Regions from separate parts of the Kitasatospora sp. NPDC004272 genome, predicted to be linked through region 3. Evidence: predicted binding sites of a transcription regulator. Region 3 holds the regulator's gene; each other region holds the start of a gene.

Region 1 (7,495 bases), on a different contig from region 3:
TCCGAGGCGCCCAACTTCTTGAACAGGCGCCTGGCGTGCGTCTTCACGGTGTCCTCGGACAGGAACAGCTCGCGGCCGATCTCGGCGTTGGAACGGCCGTGGCTCATCCCCTCCAGCACCTGGATCTCACGGGCCGTCAGGGTCGGCGCGGCGCCCATGTCCGGGCTGCGCAGCCGGCGCGGCGCCAGGCGCCAGGTCGGATCGGCCAGCGCCTGGGTGACGGTGGCCCGCAGCTCGGCGCGCGAGGCGTCCTTGTGCAGGTAGCCGCGGGCCCCGGCGGCGACCGCGAGGGCCACCCCGTCCAGGTCCTCGGCGACGGTGAGCATGATGATCCGGGCGCCCGGGTCGGCCGACAGCAGCCGGCGGACCGTCTCCACCCCGCCGAGGCCGGGCATCCGGACGTCCATCAGAACGAGATCGGAACGGTCGGCCACCCAGCGGCGGAGGACCTCCTCACCGTTCGTCGCAGTGGTCACCCGGTCGACGCCGGGCACGGTCGCCACCGCACGGCGAAGCGCCTCCCGGGCGAGCGGGGAATCGTCGCAGACGAGTACGGATGTCATGACCGTCCTCCGCAGCTGATCCGCGTCACGTTGAGCCTCCTGGCTGGTACGAACCTCTCCGACACGGCCCCGGGACGGACCCGTTCCGATCGCCTCGCTGCGCGACCGTTCCCGATGTCCTGCGCCCTCTGACCGCCTCCGTACTTCCAACGACCGTCACTCGAATGAGTTACGGCTTCACCTCCATCTCCACCACTGTACGTGGCCGACCCATCACACAAGAGCCACCTCGCGGTGCACGCGCCGCACTTTTGTGCAGCTCGCACGCGGTGTCCGCGCCGCGCGCGCCCTCCGCGGGCCGCTCGCGCCCGGTCGGACACCCGATCGATGGAGCATTCGGGTTCAAACCTATCGCCCCTTTTGTCCGTTTTTATAGCTTCTGTCAGGTCATTGACTGATTCGTCGCTGTGTGGGTGACTTGTCCGTGTAGCTGGCTTAAGTCATATTTCCAGGTGTCCGTACCGGCCCCGTGCAGCCTCGCCGCAGCGACCGCGACCGAGCCGCCAGGTCCCGAGCCATGAAGGGAACGAACCATGGCAGATTTCTCCCGCCTCCCCGGCCCCAACGCAGACCTCTGGGACTGGCAGCTCTCCGCAGCCTGCCGCGGCGTCGACAGCTCGCTGTTCTTCCACCCCGAGGGCGAGCGCGGCGCGGCCCGGACCTCCCGCGAGACGAGCGCCAAGGAGGTCTGCATGCGCTGCCCGGTCCGCACCCAGTGCGCGGCCCACGCCCTGGCCGTCCGCGAGCCCTACGGGGTCTGGGGCGGCATGACGGAGGACGAGCGCGAGGAGCTGCTCGGCCGCTCCCGCAACCGGCTGGCCGAGGTACCGCTGGCGATGCCGCAGACCATCCGGCGCTGACCGCCCGTCCCGCCGCGGCCGTCCCCGCCGCAGCGGACCGCGCCCCGCCGCGCCGCCCGCCCGTCCCCGGCCGGCGCCGCGCTCAGCGGGCGGCGGCCGCCGCCGCGAGCTGGTCCAGCATCAGCGCCACCGCCGGAACCTCCGCGAGGTCCGGCAGGGTCAGCGCCACCACCTCCCGCCGGGCCGGCTCGCCCGACGCCACCCGCACCGGCACCGCCGCCACCCCCGGGTGCCGCACCGACTCCAGCGCCAGCCCCGGCAGCACCGCCACCCCCAGGCCCGCGCCGACCAGGCCCACCACCGCCGGGTAGTCGTCCGTGGCGAACTCGATCGCCGGCGCGAAACCCGCGTCCGTGCACAGCTCCACCAGGTGCCCCCGGCACTGCGGGCAGCCCGCGATCCACTGCTCCCCCGCCAGCTCCGCCAGGTCCACCGGTGCGTCCTCGCCCCGCTCCGCCAGCGGGTGCCCCGCCGGGACCAGCCCCACCATCGGGTCGTCCAGCAGCGGGCGCACCACCAGGTCCGACCAGTCGTTCGCGGCCGCCGTCGCCGCCGCCTCCAGCGCCGCCTCGGCCCGCGCCTCGCGCAGCGTCGCGTGCGGGGACGGCAGGCTCGGCCCGCCCTGCGAGTCCGGGTACCGGAACGCCAGCGCCACCTCGCACTCCCCGCCGCGCAGCATCGCCAGCGCCTGGACCGGCTCCGCCTCCACCAGCGAGACCCGCACCCCCGGGTGCGCCGCCCGCACCTGCGCCACCGACCGCGGCACCAGCGTCGAACTGGCCGTCGGGAACGAGACCAGCCGCACCCGCCCGGCCCGCAGCCCGGCGATCGCCGCGACCTCCTCCTCCGCGGCCGACAGCCCCGCGAGGATCCCGTCCGCGTGCCGCAGCAGCACCCGCCCGGCTTCGCTCAGCTGCATCTCCCGCCCCGCCCGCACCACCAGCGGGGTGTCGACCGCCTTCTCCAGCGCCTTCATCTGCTGGCTCACCGCCGGCTGCGTGCACCCCAGTTCGCGCGCCGCGGCGGAGAACGACCCGGTCCGGGCGACGGCGTGCAGGACACGGAGGTGGCGGGCTTCGATCACGCTTCAACTCTAGGGGAGCCGGAAAACGGCGGAACGCGAAAGGGCGCGAGGCCCCGCGGCCCGAGCCCCGCACTACGGGAGTGCGTGGTCGGTCGCGCGGTTCCTCGCGCCCTTCAGTGCCTGCCGGCTAGCCGTTTCAGTGGCTGTGGCCGTGGCCGCCGTGCGAGTGGCCGTGGCCCGCGGCCTCCTCCTCTTCCTTCTTCTCCACCACGAGGGTCTCGGTGGTGAGCAGCAGGGAGGCGATGGAGGCGGCGTTCTCCAGGGCGGAGCGGGTGACCTTGACCGGGTCGATGACGCCGGCCTTGACCAGGTCGCCGTACTCGCCGGTGGCGGCGTTGTAGCCCTGGCCGGGCTCCAGCTCGGAGACCTTGGAGGTGATGACGTAGCCCTCCAGGCCGGCGTTCTGGGCGATCCAGCGCAGCGGCTCGGCGAGCGCCTTGCGGACCACGGCGACACCGGTGGCCTCGTCGCCGGACAGGCCGAGGCCGTCCTCCAGGACCTTCGCGGCGTGCACGAGCGAGGCGCCGCCGCCGGCGACGATGCCCTCCTCGACCGCGGCGCGGGTCGCCGAGATGGCGTCCTCCAGGCGGTGCTTGCGCTCCTTGAGCTCGACCTCGGTGGCCGCGCCGACCTTGATCACGCAGACGCCGCCGGCCAGCTTGGCGAGGCGCTCCTGGAGCTTCTCGCGGTCCCAGTCGGAGTCGGTGTTGGCGATCTCGGCCTTGATCTGGGCCACCCGGCCCGCGACCTCGGCGGAGTCGCCGGCGCCGTCGACGACGATGGTCTCGTCCTTGGTGACGGTGATGCGGCGGGCGGTGCCGAGCACGTCCAGGCCGACCTGGTCGAGCTTGAGGCCGACCTCCTCGGAGACGACCTGGCCGCCGGTGAGGGTGGCGATGTCGCCGAGGATGGCCTTGCGGCGGTCGCCGAAGCCGGGGGCCTTGACCGCGACCGCGTTGAAGGTGCCGCGGATCTTGTTGACCACCAGGGTGGAGAGGGCCTCGCCGTCGACGTCCTCGGCGATGATCAGCAGCGGGCGGGAGCCGCCGGCCTGCAGGACCTTCTCCAGCAGCGGCAGGAGCTCCTGGATGGAGGAGATCTTGCCCTGGTTGATCAGGACGTACGGGTCCTCCAGGACGGCTTCCTGGCGCTCCGCGTCGGTGACGAAGTACGGCGACAGGTAGCCCTTGTCGAACTGCATGCCCTCGGTGAACTCAAGCTCGACGCCGAAGGTGTTGGACTCCTCGACGGTGATCACACCGTCCTTGCCGACCTTGTCGATCGCCTCGGCGATCAGCTCGCCGACCTGGGTGTCCTGGGCGGAGAGGGAGGCGACGGCGGCGATGTCGTCCTTGCCCTCGATCTCGCGGGCCACCGAGAGCAGGTGCTCGGAGACGGCGGCGACGGCCTTGTCGATGCCCTTCTTCAGGGCGGCCGGGCCGGCGCCCGCGGCGACGTTGCGCAGGCCCTCGTTGACCAGGGCCTGGGCCAGCACGGTGGCGGTGGTGGTGCCGTCGCCCGCGACGTCGTTGGTCTTGGTGGCGACCTCCTTGACCAGCTGCGCGCCGAGGTTCTCGTACGGGTCGTCGAGCTCGACCTCGCGGGCGATGGTCACACCGTCGTTGGTGATGGTGGGGGCGCCGAACTTCTTGTCGATGACGACGTTGCGGCCCTTGGGGCCGATGGTCACCTTGACGGTGTCGGCCAGCTTGTTGACACCGCGCTCCAGCGAGCGGCGGGCGTCCTCGTCGAACTGCAGGGTCTTCGCCATGGTCCCGTTTCCTCAGGGGTAGGTCTGCGTACGTGGAGCAACAACCGCGCCCCGGGCCCCTGTCAGTGCTGACACGGTTCCGGGGCGGGGCTGGGACGTCTTACTGCACGGACGTCTTTACTTCTCGATGATCGCGAGGACGTCGCGGGCCGAGAGGACGAGGTACTCCTCGCCCTGGTACTTCACCTCGGTGCCGCCGTACTTCGAGTACAGGACGATGTCACCGACGGCGACGTCGAGCGGCAGACGCTGGCCGTCCTCGAAGCGGCCCGGGCCGACGGCCAGGACGACGCCCTCCTGGGGCTTCTCCTTGGCGGTGTCCGGGATCACCAGGCCGGAGGCGGTGGTGGTCTCGGCGTCGAGCGGCTGGACCACGATGCGGTCCTCAAGCGGCTTGATGGCAACCTTGCTGCTGGTGGTCACGTCCGAGCTCCCCTTCGGAGATTACGGGGTTGTCTAACAGGTAGGTGGCGAAGTCTGCGCGGCCGCCGTCGCGGGGGTCGGACACGCTTCATCGCGTTAGCACTCTCCCTGGGGGGAGTGCCAGAGACGACCTTAGGACGCCGTTAGCACTCAGTCAACCAGAGTGCCAACGACGTCGGATTCGAGTTTCCGTTCGATGCCGGGCCGTTCCCGGTGCGGATACTCAACAGCTGCGCGAATTCCCTTGCCAAGATGGGCAGATGGCGAAGAAGCGGCCGTCCGCGGACGGGACGCGCTCCTCGCGGCGGGGCGGGCGCGGTGCTCGGGCACTGGTCCGACCCGGGACAATGGCCCGGTGGAGATCGAGTCGTTCCGGGCGCTGCTGACCGAGCAGGGGCAGGCGCTGCTGGCCGAGTTGCGGGGGTTCACGGCGGCCGGGGAGCTGGCGCTGGCGACCAGGCTGCGGCGGGAGTACCCGGCGGAGCTGGTGCGGGCGGCGTTCGAGCAGGCCCGGCTGCGGCAGCGGGCCCGGGCGAAGTTCGGGGCGGACGCGGACGCGATGTACTTCACCCAGCACGGGGTGGAGCAGGCGACCCGGCGTTCGGTGGCCGAGTGGCGGGCGGGCCGGTTCGCGGCGCTGGGGGTGCGGCGGCTGGCCGACCTGTGCTGCGGGATCGGCGGGGACGCCGTCGCGCTGGCCCGGGCCGGGATCGCGGTGCTGGCGGTCGACCGGGACGGGCTCACCTGCGAGGTGGCCCGGGCGAACGCGGCGGCGCTGGGCGTGGCCGATCTGGTGGAGGTCCGCCGGGCGGACGTCGCGGACGTCGACACGGCGGGCTTCGACGCGGTGTTCACCGATCCGGCGCGGCGCACCTCGCACGGCCGGGTGTTCGATCCCCAGGCGTACTCGCCGCCGCTGTCCTGGGCGGTGGAGGCGGCCCGCGGCGCCCCGTTCGGCGCGCTGAAGGTGGCGCCGGGCATCCCGCACGAGCTGGTGCCGGAGGGCGCCGAGGCGGAGTGGGTGTCGGACCGGGGCGAGGTGAAGGAGGCGGTGCTGTGGTTCGGCACGGCCGCCGCCGAGCCGTACCGGGCGACGCTGCTGCCCGGCCCGCACTCGCTGTCCGGCGGCGCGCTGCCCGCCCCGCCGGTGGGCCCGGTGGGCCGCTACCTGTACGAGCCGGACGGGGCGGTGATCCGCGGCCGGATGGTCGCCGAGGTGGTGGCGGCGGTGGACGGGCGGCTGATCGACCCGATGATCGCCTACGTCACCTCGGACGAGCTGCGGCCGACGCCGTACGCGCAGGCGTACGAGCTGACCGACGTGCTGCCGTTCCAGGTGAAGCGGCTGAAGGCGCTGGTGAAGGAGCGCCGGATCGGCACCGTGGTGATCAAGAAGCGCGGGGCGTCGGTCGTCCCGGAGGAGCTGCGGCGGCAGCTGAAGCCGGCCGGGCCGAACGCGGTGACGGTGCTCGTGGCCCGCACCGCGGCCGGCCCGGTGATGATGCTGGGTCAGCCGGTGGGCCGGGCGACGTAGTCGTCGAGGCGGGCGACCGCGAAGCCCTGCTCCTGGATCCGGGAGAGCAGTTCGCCGAACATCCGGGTCATGGTCTCGCCCTTGAGCTCGGACGGGCCGCGGAAGTGGGCGAGGATGATGTCGCCGTTGCGCAGCTTCTTGTCGGCGGCCTGGTACTGCATGTCGTGGATCTGCATGGACTCCCGCCACAGCACGACGGCGCGCGGCCCGCACTCCTGGACGGCGGCGTTCAGGGCGGCGGTGTTGGCGCCGTCGCCGTAGGGCGGGCGGAACAGGTACGGGGCGGTGCCGTACTGCTCGGTGAGGGCCGCCTGGTCGTCGCAGACCTGCGCCTTCTGCTGGGCGGCCGGGAGCTTGCTCATCACCGGGTGGCTGACGGTGTGGTTCTGGATGCTGTTGCCGAGCGCCTGCAGCGGCTTGAAGTAGGCGTAGTCGTTCTTGACGATGTCCTTGGTCAGGAACATCGTGACCGGCACCTTCAGCTCGGTGAGCATCTCGACGAACTCCGGGTCCTTCTCGGCCCCGTCGTCGATGGTGACGAACACGACCTTGTCGGAGGTCGGGACTTCGCTGAACACCGGCACGGTGCCGGTCCTGGTGAGCTTGATCGGCGGGACGGCGGGCGGCGCGGGCGCCTTGGGCATCGGCTTGAGGCCCCACTTCGCCCAGGCGGCCTCGGGCACCGCGTCCTGGGCCGCCGCCGAGGGCGAGCCGGCGGCGGGGGCGGCCGGGGAGGTGGCGGCGACCGGCTTGGCCGGGACGGCCGGGGAGCCGGCGGGCTCCGGGCCGCTGCTGCACCCGCCGGCCGCCAGCAGCACCGCGAGGGCGCCCACCCCGTACCCGACCCGCACCCGCTGCTTCACCGATGTCCCCCGCTCGTCCTCGACACGCGTGTCGATAATAGGACGATCGGATCGGACTGCCCGGTTGCTACCCCGCGTCCGTGCGGGTGAAGGTCCAGCGGTGCACCGGCCGGGCCAGCAGGTGCGCGGGCGGCTCCGGCACCGGCACCGGCTCGCCCGTCCACAGCGCGATCAGCAGCACCCGCTCGCCCGGCGCGGTGAACAGCTCCACCCGCTCCAGACCGGCCGCGCCGCGCACCGCGGGCAGCGCGGACTCCCGTGCCCAGGCGTGCAGTTCGGCGCCCAGGCCGTCGGCGGCCCGGGCCTCCCACATCGCCGCCAGGGTCACTTCAGCGCCTCGTGCGCGTGCGCGTGGAAGTGCTCGTGCCCGGTGCCCGGGACGTGGGTCTCGGTGACC
Region 2 (7,495 bases), on a different contig from region 3:
CTCCACCGGCAACCTGGCCGGCGCGGTGGGCGCCGCGGCCGCCCGGGCCGGCTTCAAGTCCTGCGTGTTCATCCCGCACGACCTGGAGCAGGGCAAGGTCGTGATGGCCGGGGTGTACGGCGGCGAGCTGGTCGGCATCGACGGCAACTACGACGACGTGAACCGCTTCTGCTCCGAACTGATCGGCGACCCGGCCGGCGAGGGCTGGGGCTTCGTGAACGTCAACCTCCGCCCGTACTACGGCGAGGGCTCCAAGACCCTGGCGTTCGAGATCTGCGAGCAGCTCGGCTGGCGGCTGCCCGACCAGATCGTCATCCCGATCGCCTCCGGTTCCCAGCTCACCAAGATCGACAAGGGCCTGCAGGAGCTGATCAAGCTCGGCCTGGTCGAGGACAAGCCGTACAAGATCTTCGGCGCCCAGGCCGAGGGCTGCTCCCCGGTCTCCGTCGCCTTCAAGGCCGGCCGCGACGTGATCAAGCCGGTCAAGCCGGACACCATCGCCAAGTCGCTGGCGATCGGCAACCCGGCCGACGGCCCGTACGTGCTGGACATCGCCCGCCGCACCGGCGGCGCGGTCGAGGACGTCACCGACGCCGAGGTGGTCGAGGCGATCAAGCTGCTCGCCCGCACCGAGGGGATCTTCGCCGAGACCGCGGGCGGCGTCACCGTGGGCGTGCTGAAGAAGCTGGTCGAGACCGGCCAGCTGGACCCGTCCAAGGAGACCGTCGCGATCAACACCGGCGACGGCCTCAAGACCCTCGACGCGGTCTCCGACGCCGGCATGGCCGCCGTGATCCGCCCGACGCTGGAGTCCTTCCGCGCCGCCGGCCTCGCCACCGCCTGACACCCAGCCGCAGGACACCCCCCACGCCCCGACCCCACGCCCGAGGAGCCCGCATGAGCGCCAACGTCCGCATCCCGACCATCCTGCGCACCTACACCGGCGGCGCCGCCGAGGTGACCGCCGAGGGCGCCACCCTGGCCGCCCTCATCGCGGACCTGGAGGCGAACCACGCCGGCATCGCCGCCCGCCTGCTGGACGACACCGGCAAGCTGCGCCGCTTCGTCAACGTGTACGTGAACGACGACGACGTGCGCTTCGCCGAGGGCCTGGAGACCGAGATCAAGGACGGCGCCTCGGTGTCGATCATTCCGGCGGTGGCGGGCGGCTGCTGACCGCCCCGCATTCCCGCGGCCGCCGTTTGGTTCGGAATTCAATTTTCCGGACCGGACGGCGGCTTCGTGTTCGGCCGGGCCCATTGCCCTCGTTACCTGCGGTTTTCCCGCCGGGCGGGGCGGCGGAATTCCGCCGAGGGTCGGGGAGTAGAGTTCCGGTCAGGTCCGTTACCCCCCACGGCCCGGTTCAATCCCCCTTTTTCTGCACCGCCCTGCGCCTCCCCGCACCGCACCGCACCGCGCCCCGCCCGTGCAGGACCCCGCTCCGCCCCGCCCGTCGGGACCGGCGCCGGCCCGGCCCGCCGCCCTTTCTCGCCCGACGCGGTCCGGTGCCGCCCGTTCTGTCAGGCCGCCGTCAGAATTGTTCCGGCGTTTTGCGGTGCCGCGTCCGATATGTCCAGTGGCAATTGTCGGGCAGTGCGCCTTTCGCCCCGGCATATCCCCTGCGGGGCCCGGAGTTTCCCCGGAAATTGGGCCTGTTGCAGAGGGCGCATATCCGGATACATTCAGCCGCGACAGAGGCTGCGCCGTACGGGGGGGAGTCCCCAGGCCGGCCTTCCAGACCTCCGGGTCCGCGTCCCGCGGATCTCTGAAGGGCCAGCACAGCACAAGGGGAGTTCGGAATGGCTCAGGGCACCGTCAAGTGGTTCAACGCCGAGAAGGGCTACGGCTTCATCGCGGTCGACGGTGGAGCGGACGTGTTCGTCCACTACAGCGCGATCCAGATGGACGGCTACCGCACCCTGGAAGAGGGCCAGCGGGTCGAGTTCGAGATCTCGCAGGGTCAGAAGGGTCCGCAGGCCGACATGGTCCGCGCCGCCGGCGCCTGAGGCACCGGCTGACCGCACGGCCGCAGGCCGCGCACAGAACGCCACAGGCAGGCCCGCCCCGACGCGACGGCGTCCGGGGCGGGCCCGTCGGCTTTTCCGGGCGTTTCCCGGGCCCCGCGGCGCCCCCGCCGGGTCGCGCCGGGGTCGTGGCAGGGCCGCGGCAGGGCCCCAATGGGCTTGCACTCGCCACCCGAGAGTGCTAATCATTGGCGTTAGCACTCACCGTGTGAGAGTGACAAACGGACCGGGCCGGTGAGGCCCCGGAAGCGGTAGGGGAAGGGACCCCCGCTCTCCTGGGCCGTCCGTCGCGGGCACCCCTTGGTCCGAGCAGTCGACCGTGTCCCGGAGGACCACTTCTGATGGCCAAGATCATCGCCTTTGACGAGGAAGCCCGCCGCGGCCTTGAGCGTGGCATGAACCAGCTTGCCGACGCCGTGAAGGTCACGCTCGGCCCCAAGGGTCGCAACGTCGTCCTGGAGAAGAAGTGGGGCGCCCCCACGATCACCAACGACGGTGTCTCCATCGCCAAGGAGATCGAGCTCGAAGACCCGTACGAGAAGATCGGCGCCGAGCTGGTCAAGGAGGTCGCCAAGAAGACCGACGACGTCGCGGGTGACGGCACCACCACCGCCACCGTGCTCGCCCAGGCGCTCGTCCGCGAGGGTCTGCGCAACGTCGCCGCCGGCGCCAACCCGATGGCCCTCAAGCGCGGCATCGAGAAGGCCGTCGCCGCCGTCTCCGACCAGCTGCTGGCCCAGGCCAAGGACGTGGAGACCAAGGAGCAGATCGCCTCCACCGCCTCCATCTCGGCCGCCGACACCCAGATCGGCGAGCTCATCGCCGAGGCCATGGACAAGGTCGGCAAGGAAGGCGTCATCACCGTCGAGGAGAGCAACACCTTCGGCCTGGAGCTTGAGCTCACCGAGGGCATGCGCTTCGACAAGGGCTACATCTCCGCCTACTTCGCCACCGACCTGGAGCGCATGGAGGCGAGCTTCGAGGACCCGTACATCCTCATCGCCAACTCCAAGATCTCCTCGGTCAAGGACCTGCTCCCGCTGCTGGAGAAGGTCATGCAGAGCGGCAAGCCGCTCGTCATCATCGCCGAGGACGTCGAGGGCGAGGCCCTGTCGACCCTGGTCGTGAACAAGATCCGCGGCACCTTCAAGTCCGTCGCCGTCAAGGCCCCGGGCTTCGGCGACCGCCGCAAGGCCATGCTCGGCGACATCGCCATCCTGACCGGCGGCACCGTGATCTCCGAGGAGGTCGGCCTCAAGCTGGAGAACGCCGGCGTCGACCTGCTCGGCACCGCCCGCAAGGTCGTCATCACCAAGGACGAGACCACCATCGTCGACGGCGGCGGCGACAGCGACCAGGTCGCCGGCCGGGTCAACCAGATCCGCGCCGAGATCGAGAACTCCGACTCGGACTACGACCGCGAGAAGCTCCAGGAGCGCCTCGCCAAGCTGGCCGGCGGCGTGGCCGTCATCAAGGCCGGCGCGGCCACCGAGGTCGAGCTCAAGGAGCGCAAGCACCGCATCGAGGACGCGGTGCGCAACGCCAAGGCCGCCGTCGAGGAGGGCATCGTCGCCGGTGGCGGCGTCGCCCTGCTGCAGGCCGGTGTCGCGTTCGACAAGCTGGAGCTGGAGGGCGACGAGGCCACCGGTGCCAACATCGTCCGCGTGGCCCTGGAGGCCCCGATCAAGCAGATCGCGACCAACGCCGGCCTTGAGGGCGGCGTCGTGGTCGAGAAGGTCCGCAACCTGCCCGCCGGCCACGGCCTGAACGCCGCGACCAACGAGTACGTCGACCTGGTCGCCTCCGGCATCATCGACCCGGCCAAGGTCACCCGCTCCGCGCTGCAGAACGCCGCCTCCATCGCGGCGCTGTTCCTCACCACCGAGGCCGTCATCGCCGACAAGCCGGAGAAGGCCGCCGCGGCCGCCGGCGGCGGCATGCCGGGCGGTGACATGGACTTCTGATCCGCCCGCCGGTCTCCACCGGCCCGGATCGGTCAGTCTCACGCCGTGAGGGCGGTCTCCTTCGGGAGGCCGCCCTCACGGCGTTCCCGCCGGGGTCACCCCTTCGTGGGACGCCGCACCCGCAGCGGGTCGGAACGTCGGCGCAGGTCCGTGCCGTGAGCGGCAGGAGGAACGGTGGTGGAACGCGACCACGACGGGGACCACCTGCTGGTGGACCGGTTCGACCGGCCCGGGCCGACGGTGACGCTCTACTCCGAACCCTCCGACGGGGCGTACGGGCAGAGCGTGCGGGTGCCGTTCGGGAAGCCGGTCGAGCTGCCGGAGCCGTTCGGGAAGCCGGTCGAGCTGCCGGAGCCGTTCGGGTTCGTGCTGGCGACGGCGGACTTCCCGCTGCCGTAGCGGAGTGCGGGACAATGGGCGGATGGCCAGTTCCGACATCGAAGCCGCCCTGCACAGCGCGCGGGCGCTGATCCTCGCCGACCTCACCGCCCGGGACGTCGCCGACGCGGCGATCGTCTCGCTGGTGGAGGACGCCGTCACCCACCGCCGCTGGTGGCTCGAACAGTGGCCCGCCGGGTGCGAGTTCGTGCTCGGGCTGGTGGCCCAGGACGTCCAGGACGCGCTGCTGGAGTCGTACGGGCGGTGGCCGCTGTGCACCGCCTGCGCCGAGGAGGAGGACGACCCGCACGCGCTGGGGGTCGAGCCGGAACTCGGGCCCGACCCGCACTGGGTGTGCGGCAAGCGCGGCGTGGCGGTGGCACCGGTCGGGGGACTGGTGTGATCCCGGCCGGCCCGCCGCGGTCCGCACCGGGCCGGGCGGGCCAGGCGGGCCGCGCGGGTCAGGCCTCCAGGGCGGCCAGTTCGCGGTGCATGTTCGCGCGGGCCCGGGCGTCGTAGCGGGCGTGCGCCTCGGGGGTGCGGTAGAGGGAGGGCAGCGCGAGGAGCTGGCGCAGGATCGCGGCGCGGCCCTCGCGGAAGGCGTCCGGCGGGACGAAGGAGTACTCGTCGCGGACGGCGGCGGCGTAGGCGTCGTACGCCGCGGGCGGGCCGCCGAGGACGGCGAGGTCGGCGTCGCAGAGGACCTCGCCGTTGCGGTCGCCGGGGGCGGGGTGGTGGGTGACGGTGAGCCGGACCAGGCGGTCGACCTCGTGGACCAGGGGTTCGGGCAGGCCGGCCTCGCGCAGGGCGCGGCAGGCCAGGGCGGCGCTGCGCTCCTCGTTCTCGGAGCGCTCGGGGCGGTAGACGGCGTCGTGGAACCAGGCGGCGAGCCGGACGGCGTCGGGGTCGTCGGCGTGCGCGGCGAGTTCGTCGATCCGGTCGAGGACGGCTTCCAGGTGGGCGGTGGTGTGGTACCGGCGTTGCGGCTCGGCCCAGCGGGTGAGCAGGTCGCGGGCGTAGGGCTCGGGGTCGGCGGTGGCGCCGCAGCGGGTGAGCAGGTCGTGCCAACGGGCGGACAGCGGTGCGGTCATGACGCCCATTCTGCTCCCCGGGAACCGCTCGGCGGGTGTGATCCGTCCTATAGGTAGTTCGCCGACTTATGTCGCACACTTGAGTAGTCGGCGTCCGGCGGCTATACATACTCGGTATGCAAGACGTTCCGCTGTTCCGAGGGGGAGCCATGACCGGACCGAACGCGCAGACCGTGCTGCGCCTGGAAGGGGTCGGCCGGGTGCACGGCCGGGGCGCGGCCGAGGTGCACGCGCTGCACCCGATCGACCTGGAGGTGCGGGCCGGGGAGTTCCTGGCCGTGATGGGCCCGTCCGGCTCCGGCAAGTCCACCCTGCTCGCGCTGGCCGGCGGCCTGGACCGGCCCTCCAGCGGCCGGGTGCTGGTGGAGGGCGCCCCGCTGGCGGGGCTGAGCCGGGCGAAGCTGGCCGACGTGCGCCGCCGCTCGGTGGGCTACGTGTTCCAGTCGTACAACCTGCTGCCGGCCCTGACCGCGGCCGAGAACATCGCCCTGCCAAGGGAGTTGGAGGGGGTGTCGGCCCGCACCGCCCGCGCCGAGGCGCTGGCCGTGCTCGGCGAACTGGGCATCGGCGAACTCGCCGACCGCTTCCCGGAGGACATGTCCGGCGGCCAGCAGCAGCGCGTCGCGATCGGCCGGGCGCTGTCCGGGCAGCGCCGACTGGTGCTCGCCGACGAACCCACCGGGGCGCTCGACTCGGCCACCGGCGAGGCGGTGCTGGAGGTGCTGCGGGCCCGCTGCGACGCCGGGGCGGCCGTCATGATGGTCACCCACGACGCCGCCCACGCCTCCTGGGCGGACCGGGTGGTCTTCCTGCGCGACGGCCGGCTCGTCGACGAGAAGACCGCCGCCGCCGGGGCGGTGCACCGGTGAGCGCCCTGCGGGCGGTGCTGCGGATCGCGCGCCGCGACGCCCGGCGGTCCGCGGGCCGCAGCGCCCTGGTCGCCGCGATGATCGCGCTCCCGGTGCTCGGCGCCACCGGCGCGGACGTGGTGCACCGCAGCGGACAACTCACCGCCGAGCAGCGCGCCGACCGGCTGATGGGCCGGGCCGACGCCCTGGTCGGCGCGTACGACCCGGGCCGGACGATCGAGCAGGCGGTCTTCCCCGCCGACGGCGTCCGCGTCCTGCCGCAGCGCCCCGACGCCGAACCCACCGCCGAGCAGAAGCGCGCCACCGACACCGAACCGACCGCCCTGCTCGGCGAGTTGCTGCCGCCCGGCAGCACCCTGACCCCGGCCCGCACCGGCCCGGTCGCCACCGTGCGCACCGCCGACGGACTGGCCCCCGCCGACACCTTCGAGGCCGACCTGACCGCGGGGCTCTGGCGGGGCCGGATCGACCTGGTCGCCGGTCGCGCCCCCGCCGCCCCGCACGAGGCCGCCGCCACCCGGGCCTTTCTGGACACCACCGGCCTGCGGGTCGGCGACACCGTCACCGTCCGCGGCCTGGAGTCCACCCCGTTCACCCTGACCGGCACCGTCGAGCACCCCGGCGACCTGAACGCCGTCGAACTCCTCGCCCGCCCCGGCGAGTTGTACCGGCAGCTGGACGAGGCACAGGCCGCCGCCGGACTCGCCCCGCAGACCCCGTCCGCCGAACAGGCCGCCGCCCGCAAGGCCGCCTGGCTGGTCACCCTGCCCGCCGGGGCGAGACTCGACTGGCCCCGGGTGCGCGAACTCAACGCGCACGGCTACACGCTGGCCGCCCGTCAGGTCGCCGCCCACCCGCCCGCCGAGGCGCTGGCCCGGCAGGAGGCCGTCGGCGCCGCGGGCGAGCGCGAACGCACCCTGATGACCGCCGCCACCACCGCCGCGATGGCCCTGCTGGAGGTCGCCCTGCTGGCCGGACCGGCCTTCGCGGTCGGCGCCCGCCGCGCCCGCCGCCAACTCGCCCTGCTCGGCGCGGCCGGCGGCCGACCCGGACACGTCCGGGCCGTGGTGCTCGGCGGCGGCCTGGTGCTCGGCACCGTCGGCGCCGCCGCCGGAACCCTGCTCGGCGTCGGCCTGGTCGCCGCCCTGCGCCCGTGGATCGAGGAGCGG
Region 3 (7,495 bases):
GGCCGGGCTCACTGCCCGAGTTCTTCGGAGACCTTCCGCAGCTGCGCCAGCCGCTGTTCCAGCGACGGGTGGGTGGACATCAGCTGCGAGGCCGCCTCCTTGGCGCTCAGCGCCGGGGCGAAGTAGAAGGCGTTGTACGGCTGGGACTGCCGCAGGTCCTTGGTCGGGATGGCGGCGATCTGCCCGGTCACCTTGGTCAGCGCCGAGGCCAGCGCCGCGGGCCGCCCGGTCAGCTGGGCGGCGGCCCGGTCGGCGGCCAGCTCGCGGTAGCGGGAGAGCAGCCTGGTCAGCAGGAAGCTGATCGCGTACACCACCATCGACGCCAGCGGGATCAGCACCATCGCGATCGCCGCGTTCTGGTCGTTGCTGTTGCGGTTGCCGCCGCCCATCATCCCGCCGTACAGGGCGATCCTGGTCATCGCGCCGGCCAGCACGCCGAGGAACCCGGCGACCGTCATCACCGCGACGTCCCGGTGCGCGACGTGCGACAGCTCGTGCGCCAGCACGCCCTCCAGCTCCTCCGGCTCCAGTCGGCGCAGCAGGCCGGTGGTCACGCAGACCACCGCGTTCTGCGGGTTGCGGCCGGTGGCGAAGGCGTTGGGCATGTCGTTGTCGGCGACCGCGACCCGGGGCTTGGGCATGTCGGCCAGCGCGCACAGCCGGTCCACCGCGCCGTGCAGCTGCGGGTACTGCTCGGGGGTGACCCGGTGGGCGCCCATCGCGCGTTCGGTGATCCTGTCGGAGAACCAGAACTGGGCGACGAACAGACCGCCGGAGATCAGCACCACCAGTGGCCAGGCGCCGCGCAGCAGCACGATCAGCAGGCCGGTGAAGCCCACGTAGAGCAGGCCGATCAGGAACATGGTGGTGACCATCCGACCGGTCAGGCCGCGGTCGGGGGCGAACCTGGAGTGCTGGGAAGCGGACATCGCTGCTCCTCCTCTGCCTCGCGCGGGCCGGGCCCGGCCGCTCGCCCGGCCGCCCCGCTCGCCTTCGATGCTGCCACCGGGCGGGCCCGCGGGCACCATCCGAAACGGTGGGAATTCGGTGGGAACCGGACGATCTCCGGGCGCGTCGCACCTTCTTCGGACGAGGATCACGCGGGCGCACCGTTCCTGCCGTCAGGCCCGGGCCGTACACTGGCACGTACGGTTCTGGCACTCTGCCCAGCTGAGTGCCAGGCCGGAGCGGACACCGGAACAACGGACGACGACGGAGGTGCGTGCCCCATGCCGGACGACGGCAAGCCCGACGGCCGACTCATCGACCCGCGCCCGTCCGCCCGTCCGCTGGACGAGCGGCGGCTCGCGGTGCTCCGGGCGATCGTCCAGGACTACGTGGGCACCGAGGAGCCGGTCGGCTCCAAGGCCCTGGTGGAGCGGCACAACCTCGGCGTCTCCCCGGCCACCGTCCGCAACGACATGTCCGCGCTGGAGGAGGAGGGGTACATCCACCAGCCGCACACCAGTGCGGGCCGGATCCCCACCGACAAGGGCTACCGGCTGTTCGTCGACCGGCTCGCCGAGGTCAAGCCGATGACCCCGCCGGAGCGCCGGGCGATCCGGCACTTCCTGGAGGGCGCGGTCGACCTGGACGACGTGGTGGCCCGGACGGTGCGGTTGCTCGCCCAGCTGACCCGGCAGGTCGCGGTGGTCCAGTACCCCTCGCTGACCCGCTCCACGGTGCGGCACATCGAACTGGTGTCGCTCACCCCGACCAAGCTGATGCTGGTGCTGATCACCAACACCGGCCGGGTCGAGCAGCGGATGGTCGACTGCCCCGCCCCGGTCGGCGAGGCCCTGCTGGCGGACTTGCGGGCCAAGCTCAACGGCATGGCGGGCGGCTGCCGGCTGCCCGAGGTGCCGACCGTCCTGGAGGACCTGCCGGCCGGTTTCGAGCCCGCCGACCGGCCCGCCGTCAGCACCGTGCTGACGGTCCTGTTCGAGGCGCTGGCCGAACAGAACGAGGAGCGGATCATGCTGGCGGGCACCGCCAACCTGACCCGCTTCGGCCACGACTTCCCGCTCACCATCCGCCCGGTCCTGGAGGCCCTGGAGGAGCAGGTGGTGCTGTTGCGCCTGCTGGGTGAGACGGCGGACTCGGCGATGACGGTCCGGATCGGCCACGAGATCGCGTACGAGGGGCTCAATTCCACGTCCGTGGTCTCGGTCGGTTACGGTTCGGGCGACCAGAGCGTGGCAAAGCTGGGAGTGATCGGTCCGACCCGGATGGATTACCCGGGCACAATGGGGGCGGTGCGCGCGGTGGCACGGTACGTCGGCCAGATCCTGGCGGAGTCGTAGCGGAACGGCGCAGCGGAACGGCGCAACAGGCAGCGTGCTGTCGCAGGCACTTCTAGAGGCGGAACAAACCGGAGCATTTGGTGGCCACGGACTACTACGCGGTACTCGGCGTCCGACGCGACGCGGGGCAGGACGAGATCAAGAAGGCGTTCCGGCGCCTCGCCCGTGAACTGCACCCGGACGTCAACCCGGACCCGAAGACGCAGGAGCGGTTCAAGGAGATCAACGCCGCCTACGAGGTGCTCTCCGACCCGCAGAAGCGTCAGGTCTACGACCTCGGCGGGGACCCGCTGTCGCCGGGCGGCGGCGCGGGTGGCTTCGGCGCGGGCGCGGCCGGGTTCGGCTTCTCCGACATCATGGACGCCTTCTTCGGCGCCGCGACCGGCCAGCGCGGCCCGCGCTCGCGCACCCGCCGCGGCCAGGACGCCATGATCCGGCTGGAGATCACCCTGGAGGAGGCCGCCTTCGGCACCACCAAGGAGCTCCAGGTCGACACCGCCGTCACCTGCACCACCTGCAGCGGCGAGGGCGCCGCCCCCGGCACCTCCGCGCAGACCTGCGACATGTGCCGCGGCAAGGGCGAGGTCTCCCAGGTCACCCGGTCCTTCCTGGGCCAGGTCATGACCTCCCGCCCCTGCCCGCAGTGCCAGGGCTTCGGCACCGTCGTGCCCACCCCCTGTCCCGAGTGCGCCGGCGACGGCCGGGTCCGCGCCCGCCGCACCCTCACCGTCAAGATCCCGGCCGGCGTCGACAACGGCACCCGGATCCAGCTGGCCGGCGAGGGCGAGGTCGGCCCCGGCGGCGGCCCCGCCGGCGACCTGTACGTCGAGATCGCCGAGACCAGCCACCCGACCTTCCAGCGGCGCGGCGACGACCTGCACTGCACCGTCACCATCCCGATGACCGCCGCGTCGCTCGGCACGCAGGTGCCGCTGCAGACCCTCGACGGCCTGGAGGAGGTCGACATCCGACCCGGCACCCAGTCCGGCCAGTCGATCCCGCTGCACGGCCGCGGCATCACCCACCTGCGCGGCGGCGGCCGGGGCGACCTGATAGTGCACGTCGAGGTGCAGACGCCCACCAAGCTCGACCCCGAGCAGGAGGAGCTGCTGCGGCGGCTCGCCCTGCTCCGCGGCGAGGAGCGTCCCTCCGGGCAGTTCGCGCCCGGCCAGCAGGGCCTGTTCTCCCGGTTGAAGGACGCCTTCAACGGCCGGTGAGACAGCGGTCGGCGACCGACGACCACCCGTACGACCCGGGCCGGGAGCGGTGCGGGGCCGCGTGCCCCCGCCGCTCCCGGCCCGTTCTCCCCCCGAGACGGCTCCCGCCGGAGAGGACCGCTGCACCGATGACCGCACCCGTGTTCGTCGTCGACGACCTGACGGGGACCGCGCCCGGCACGACCGTCCGCCTCGACGGCCCCGAGGGCCGGCACGCCGTCGCCGTCAAGCGCCTGGAGCCCGGCGAGGCGCTCACGCTGGCCGACGGCCGCGGCCGCGGCGCGGACGGCACCGTCGCCGCGCTGCACGGCAAGGACGCCCTCGACGTGCTGGTCACCGCCGTCCGCGAGGAACCCGCCCCCGCGCCCCGGATCACCGTCGTCCAGGCGCTCCCCAAGGGCGACCGCGGCGAACTCGCCGTCGAGACCATGACCGAGGCCGGCATCGACGTGATCGTCCCCTGGGCGGCCTCCCGCTGCATCACCCAGTGGAAGGGCGAGCGCGGCGCCAAGGCGCTCGCCAAGTGGCGGGCCACCGCGCGCGAGGCGGGCAAGCAGTCCCGGCGGCTGCGCTTCCCCGAGGTCCGGGACGCGCTGACCACCCGGCAACTGCTGCCGCTGCTCGCCGCCGCGGACTTCGCGGCCGTCCTGCACGAGGAGGGCTCGCGGCCGCTGGCCACCGCGGCGCTCCCGGCCGCGGGCGAGATCGTGCTGGTGGTCGGACCCGAGGGGGGCGTCTCCCCGGACGAGATCGCCGCCTTCGCCGAGGCCGGCGCCGCACCGCACCGCCTCGGCCCCTCCGTCCTGCGCACCTCCACCGCGGGCGTCGCGGCCGGCGCCCTCCTGCTCGGCCGCACCGGCCGCTGGGGGTAGCGGGGGACCGCCGCGCGCGCACCCGGTTCCGAACGCGGTCGGCGCAGCAGTTCTCTGACGTTCCGTGAGCTCCGCGTCCTAGGCTGGCGGGATGACGGAATCTACGCGCGGTTACCTGCGCCACCCCCACCTGCACGACGGCCTCGTGGCCTTCGTCGCCGAGGACGACGTCTGGCTGGCGCCCGTGGAGGGCGGGCGGGCCTGGCGGGTGACGGCGGACCGGGCGCCGGTGGGCGCGGTGCGGTTTTCACCGGACGGGCGCTCGCTGGCCTGGGCGTCGACCCGGGACGGGGCGCCGGAGGTGCACGTCGGATCGGTGGAGGGCGGGGCGCCGCGCCGACTGACGTACTGGGGGAGCCCGTACACCGCGCTGGTGGGGTGGAGCGCGGACGGGCGGCCGGTGGCGATCACCACCGCGGGGCAGGAGACGATCCGGCGGACCTGGGCGTTCGCGGTGCCGCTGGACGGCGGGGAGCCGTCGCGGCTGCCGTACGGGCCGATCGGCGCGCTGGCCTTCGAACCGGTGCCGGAGGGCGCCACCGGCGGGCGGGTGCTGCTGGGCACGCACAACCGGGAGGCCGCGCACTGGAAGCGCTACCGGGGCGGCCGGGCCGGGAAGCTGTGGATCGGCGCCGGCACCTTCGAGCGCCTGCACGCCGACCTGGACGGGCAGTTGGAGTGCCCGATGTGGGTCGGCGACCGGGTCGCGTTCCTCTCCGACCACGAGGGCACCGGGCGGCTGTACTCCAGCCTCCCGGACGGCTCCGACCTGCGGGCGCACGGCCCGGCGGACAGCGCCTTCTACGCCCGGCAGGCGTCCACCGACGGCACCCGGGTGGTCTGGCAGAGCGCGGGCGAGCTGTGGCTGCTGGACGGCCTGGACGGCGCCGAACCGCGCCGGCTGGACGTCCGGCCGGCCGGGCCGCGCACCCGGCGCCTCCCGCACCCGACCTCCGCCGCCGGGCAGGTGGAGACCGCCGCCCCGGACCGCACCGGCCGGGCCGCGGCCGTGGTGGTGCGCGGCACCGTGCACTGGGTCACCCACCGGGAGGGCCCGGCCCGGGTGCTGGACGAGACCCCGGGCGCCCGGGCCCGGCTGGCCCGGGTGGTCCCCGGCGAGGACGGCGCGCAGGGCGCGGTGTGGGTCACCGACGCCGAGGGCGAGGACGCGCTGGAGCACGCCCCGGCGGTGCTGGGCGCGGAGCGCCGGCGGCTGGCGGCCGGGCAGCTCGGGCGGGTGCGCGCGCTGGTGGTCTCGCCGGACGGCAAGCAGCTCGCGGTGGCCTCGCACGACGGCCGGGTGCTGCTGGTGGCGCTCAGCGACGGCGCGGTCAACGAGCTGGCGCGCAGCGGCGACGGCGAGGTCTCCGGACTGGTGTTCAGCCCGGACGCGGCGTGGCTGGCCTGGTCGCAGCCGGTGCTCGGCCCGTGGGCGCTGCGGCAGATCATGCTCGCCGACCTGACCTCGCGCACCGTCAGCGAGGCCACCCCGCAGCGCTTCCACGACTACTCGCCGGCCTTCACCGCGGACGGCAAGCACCTGGCGTTCCTCTCGGTGCGCAGCTTCGACCCGGTGTACGACCAGCACGCCTTCGACCTGTCCTTCCCCGGCGGCACCCGCCCGTACCTGCTGACGCTGGCCGCCGAGACCCCGTCGCCGTTCGGTCCGCAGCGCGGTGGGCGGCCGGTGGGCGGCGAGGAGGAGGACGCCAAGGACGGCGAGAAGGACACCGCCGCGGCGCCGACCACCCGGGTCGACCTGGAGGGCATCGCCGACCGGATCGTGCCGTTCCCGGTGGAGGCCGGGCGGTTCGGCGTGCTGCGGGCCGCCAAGGACGGGGTGCTGTGGACCAGGTACCCGCTCGGCGGCGAACTCGGCGACAGCGCCGCCTCGTTGGACGAGGAACCGGCCCGTACCGCGCTGGAGCGGTTCGACCTGGCCAAGCGCAGGGCCGAGGAACTGCTCACCGGCGTCGACACGTTCGCGGTCAGCGGCGACGGCGCCCGGCTGGCGGTGCTCGACGGCGGCTCGCTGCGGATCGTGCCCGCCGACCAGAAGGCCGGGGAGGACGAGGAGGCCGAGGTCGGCCTGGACCGGGTCCGGGTCACCGTCGACCCGGCCGCCGAGTGGCGGCAGATGTTCGACGAGAACGGCCGCCTGATGCGGGACAACTTCTGGCGCGCCGACCTGGCCGGCGTCGACTGGACGGGCGTGCTGGCCCGCTACCGGCCGTTGGTGGAGCGGGTCGGCAGCCACTCCGACCTGGTCGACCTGCTCTGGGAGACGGTCGGCGAACTCGGCACCTCGCACGCCTACGTGATGCCGCCCGGCCGGGGCACCGAGGCCGCCCGGCTGCAGGGCCTGCTCGGCGCGGACCTGGTGCGCGACGGCGAGGTGTGGCGGGTGGCCCGGGTGCTGCCCGGCGAGTCCTCCGACCCGCGGGCCCGCTCCCCGCTGGCCGCCCCCGGGGTGGCGATCCGCCCCGGCGACGCCCTGCTGGCCGTCAACGGCCGCCCGGTCGACCCGGTCACCGGCCCGGCCCCGCTGCTGGCCGGCACCGCCGACCAGCCGGTCGAACTCACCGTCAGCGGCAAGGACGGCGGCGAGCGGCACCCGGTGGTGGTGCCGCTCGACGACGAGGAGGCGCTGCGCTACCACGACTGGGTGGTCGGACGGCGGGCCGCCGTCCGCGAGCTGTCCGGCGGCCGGCTCGGCTACCTGCACGTCCCCGACATGCAGAGCGCGGGCTGGGCGCAGCTCCACCGCGACCTGCGGTCCGAGATGTCCCTGGAGGGCGTCGTCCTCGACCTGCGGGAGAACCGCGGCGGCCACACCTCCCAGCTGGTCGTCGAGAAGCTGGCCCGCCGGATCGTCGGCTGGAACCACGGCCGCGACCTGCTCCACCCCGAGCCGTACCCCAGCGACGCCCCGCGCGGCCCGGTGGTGGCGCTGGCCAACGAGTTCTCCGGCTCCGACGGCGACGTCGTCAACGCCGCGATCCAGGCCCTCGGCATCGGACCGGTGGTCGGCACCCGCACCTGGGGCGGCGTCATCGGCATCGACAGCAAGTACACGCTGGTCGACGGGACGCTGGTCACCCAG

Evidence for each region. The regulator HrcA, encoded in region 3, represses chaperone genes, less so after heat shock. The targets are predictions, from matches to a motif close to TTNGCACTCNGNNNNNCNGAGTGCNAA.
Region 1: groES (co-chaperone GroES) is a predicted target of HrcA. The motif match lies at 4,845-4,871, and genes of this name have one in related genera.
Region 2: groL (chaperonin GroEL) is a predicted target of HrcA. The motif match lies at 2,219-2,245, and genes of this name have one in related genera.

Annotation. Positions count from the first base shown of each region.
Region 1 is NZ_JBSGET010000005.1:93,943-101,437, reverse strand. It holds gene ACWEO5_RS03625 (response regulator transcription factor) at 1-563, opposite strand, end outside; gene ACWEO5_RS03620 (WhiB family transcriptional regulator) at 1,097-1,423, shown strand; gene ACWEO5_RS03615 (LysR family transcriptional regulator) at 1,506-2,507, opposite strand; gene groL (chaperonin GroEL) at 2,644-4,278, opposite strand; gene groES (co-chaperone GroES) at 4,396-4,701, opposite strand; gene ACWEO5_RS03600 (class I SAM-dependent methyltransferase) at 5,057-6,235, shown strand; gene ACWEO5_RS03595 (polysaccharide deacetylase family protein) at 6,211-7,098, opposite strand; gene ACWEO5_RS03590 (hypothetical protein) at 7,166-7,426, opposite strand; gene tsaD (tRNA (adenosine(37)-N6)-threonylcarbamoyltransferase complex transferase subunit TsaD) at 7,423-7,495, opposite strand, start outside.
Region 2 is NZ_JBSGET010000016.1:72,558-80,052, forward strand. It holds gene thrC (threonine synthase) at 1-844, shown strand, start outside; gene ACWEO5_RS07985 (MoaD/ThiS family protein) at 898-1,176, shown strand; gene ACWEO5_RS07990 (cold-shock protein) at 1,800-2,006, shown strand; gene groL (chaperonin GroEL) at 2,366-3,988, shown strand; gene ACWEO5_RS08000 (hypothetical protein) at 4,166-4,387, shown strand; gene ACWEO5_RS08005 (hypothetical protein) at 4,410-4,769, shown strand; gene ACWEO5_RS08010 (HD domain-containing protein) at 4,828-5,457, opposite strand; gene ACWEO5_RS08015 (ABC transporter ATP-binding protein) at 5,607-6,326, shown strand; partial or broken gene ACWEO5_RS08020 (FtsX-like permease family protein) at 6,323-7,495, shown strand, end outside.
Region 3 is NZ_JBSGET010000163.1:2,225-9,719, forward strand. It holds gene htpX (zinc metalloprotease HtpX) at 9-929, opposite strand; gene hrcA (heat-inducible transcriptional repressor HrcA) at 1,230-2,303, shown strand; gene dnaJ (molecular chaperone DnaJ) at 2,384-3,520, shown strand; gene ACWEO5_RS33565 (16S rRNA (uracil(1498)-N(3))-methyltransferase) at 3,649-4,392, shown strand; gene ACWEO5_RS33570 (S41 family peptidase) at 4,484-7,495, shown strand, end outside.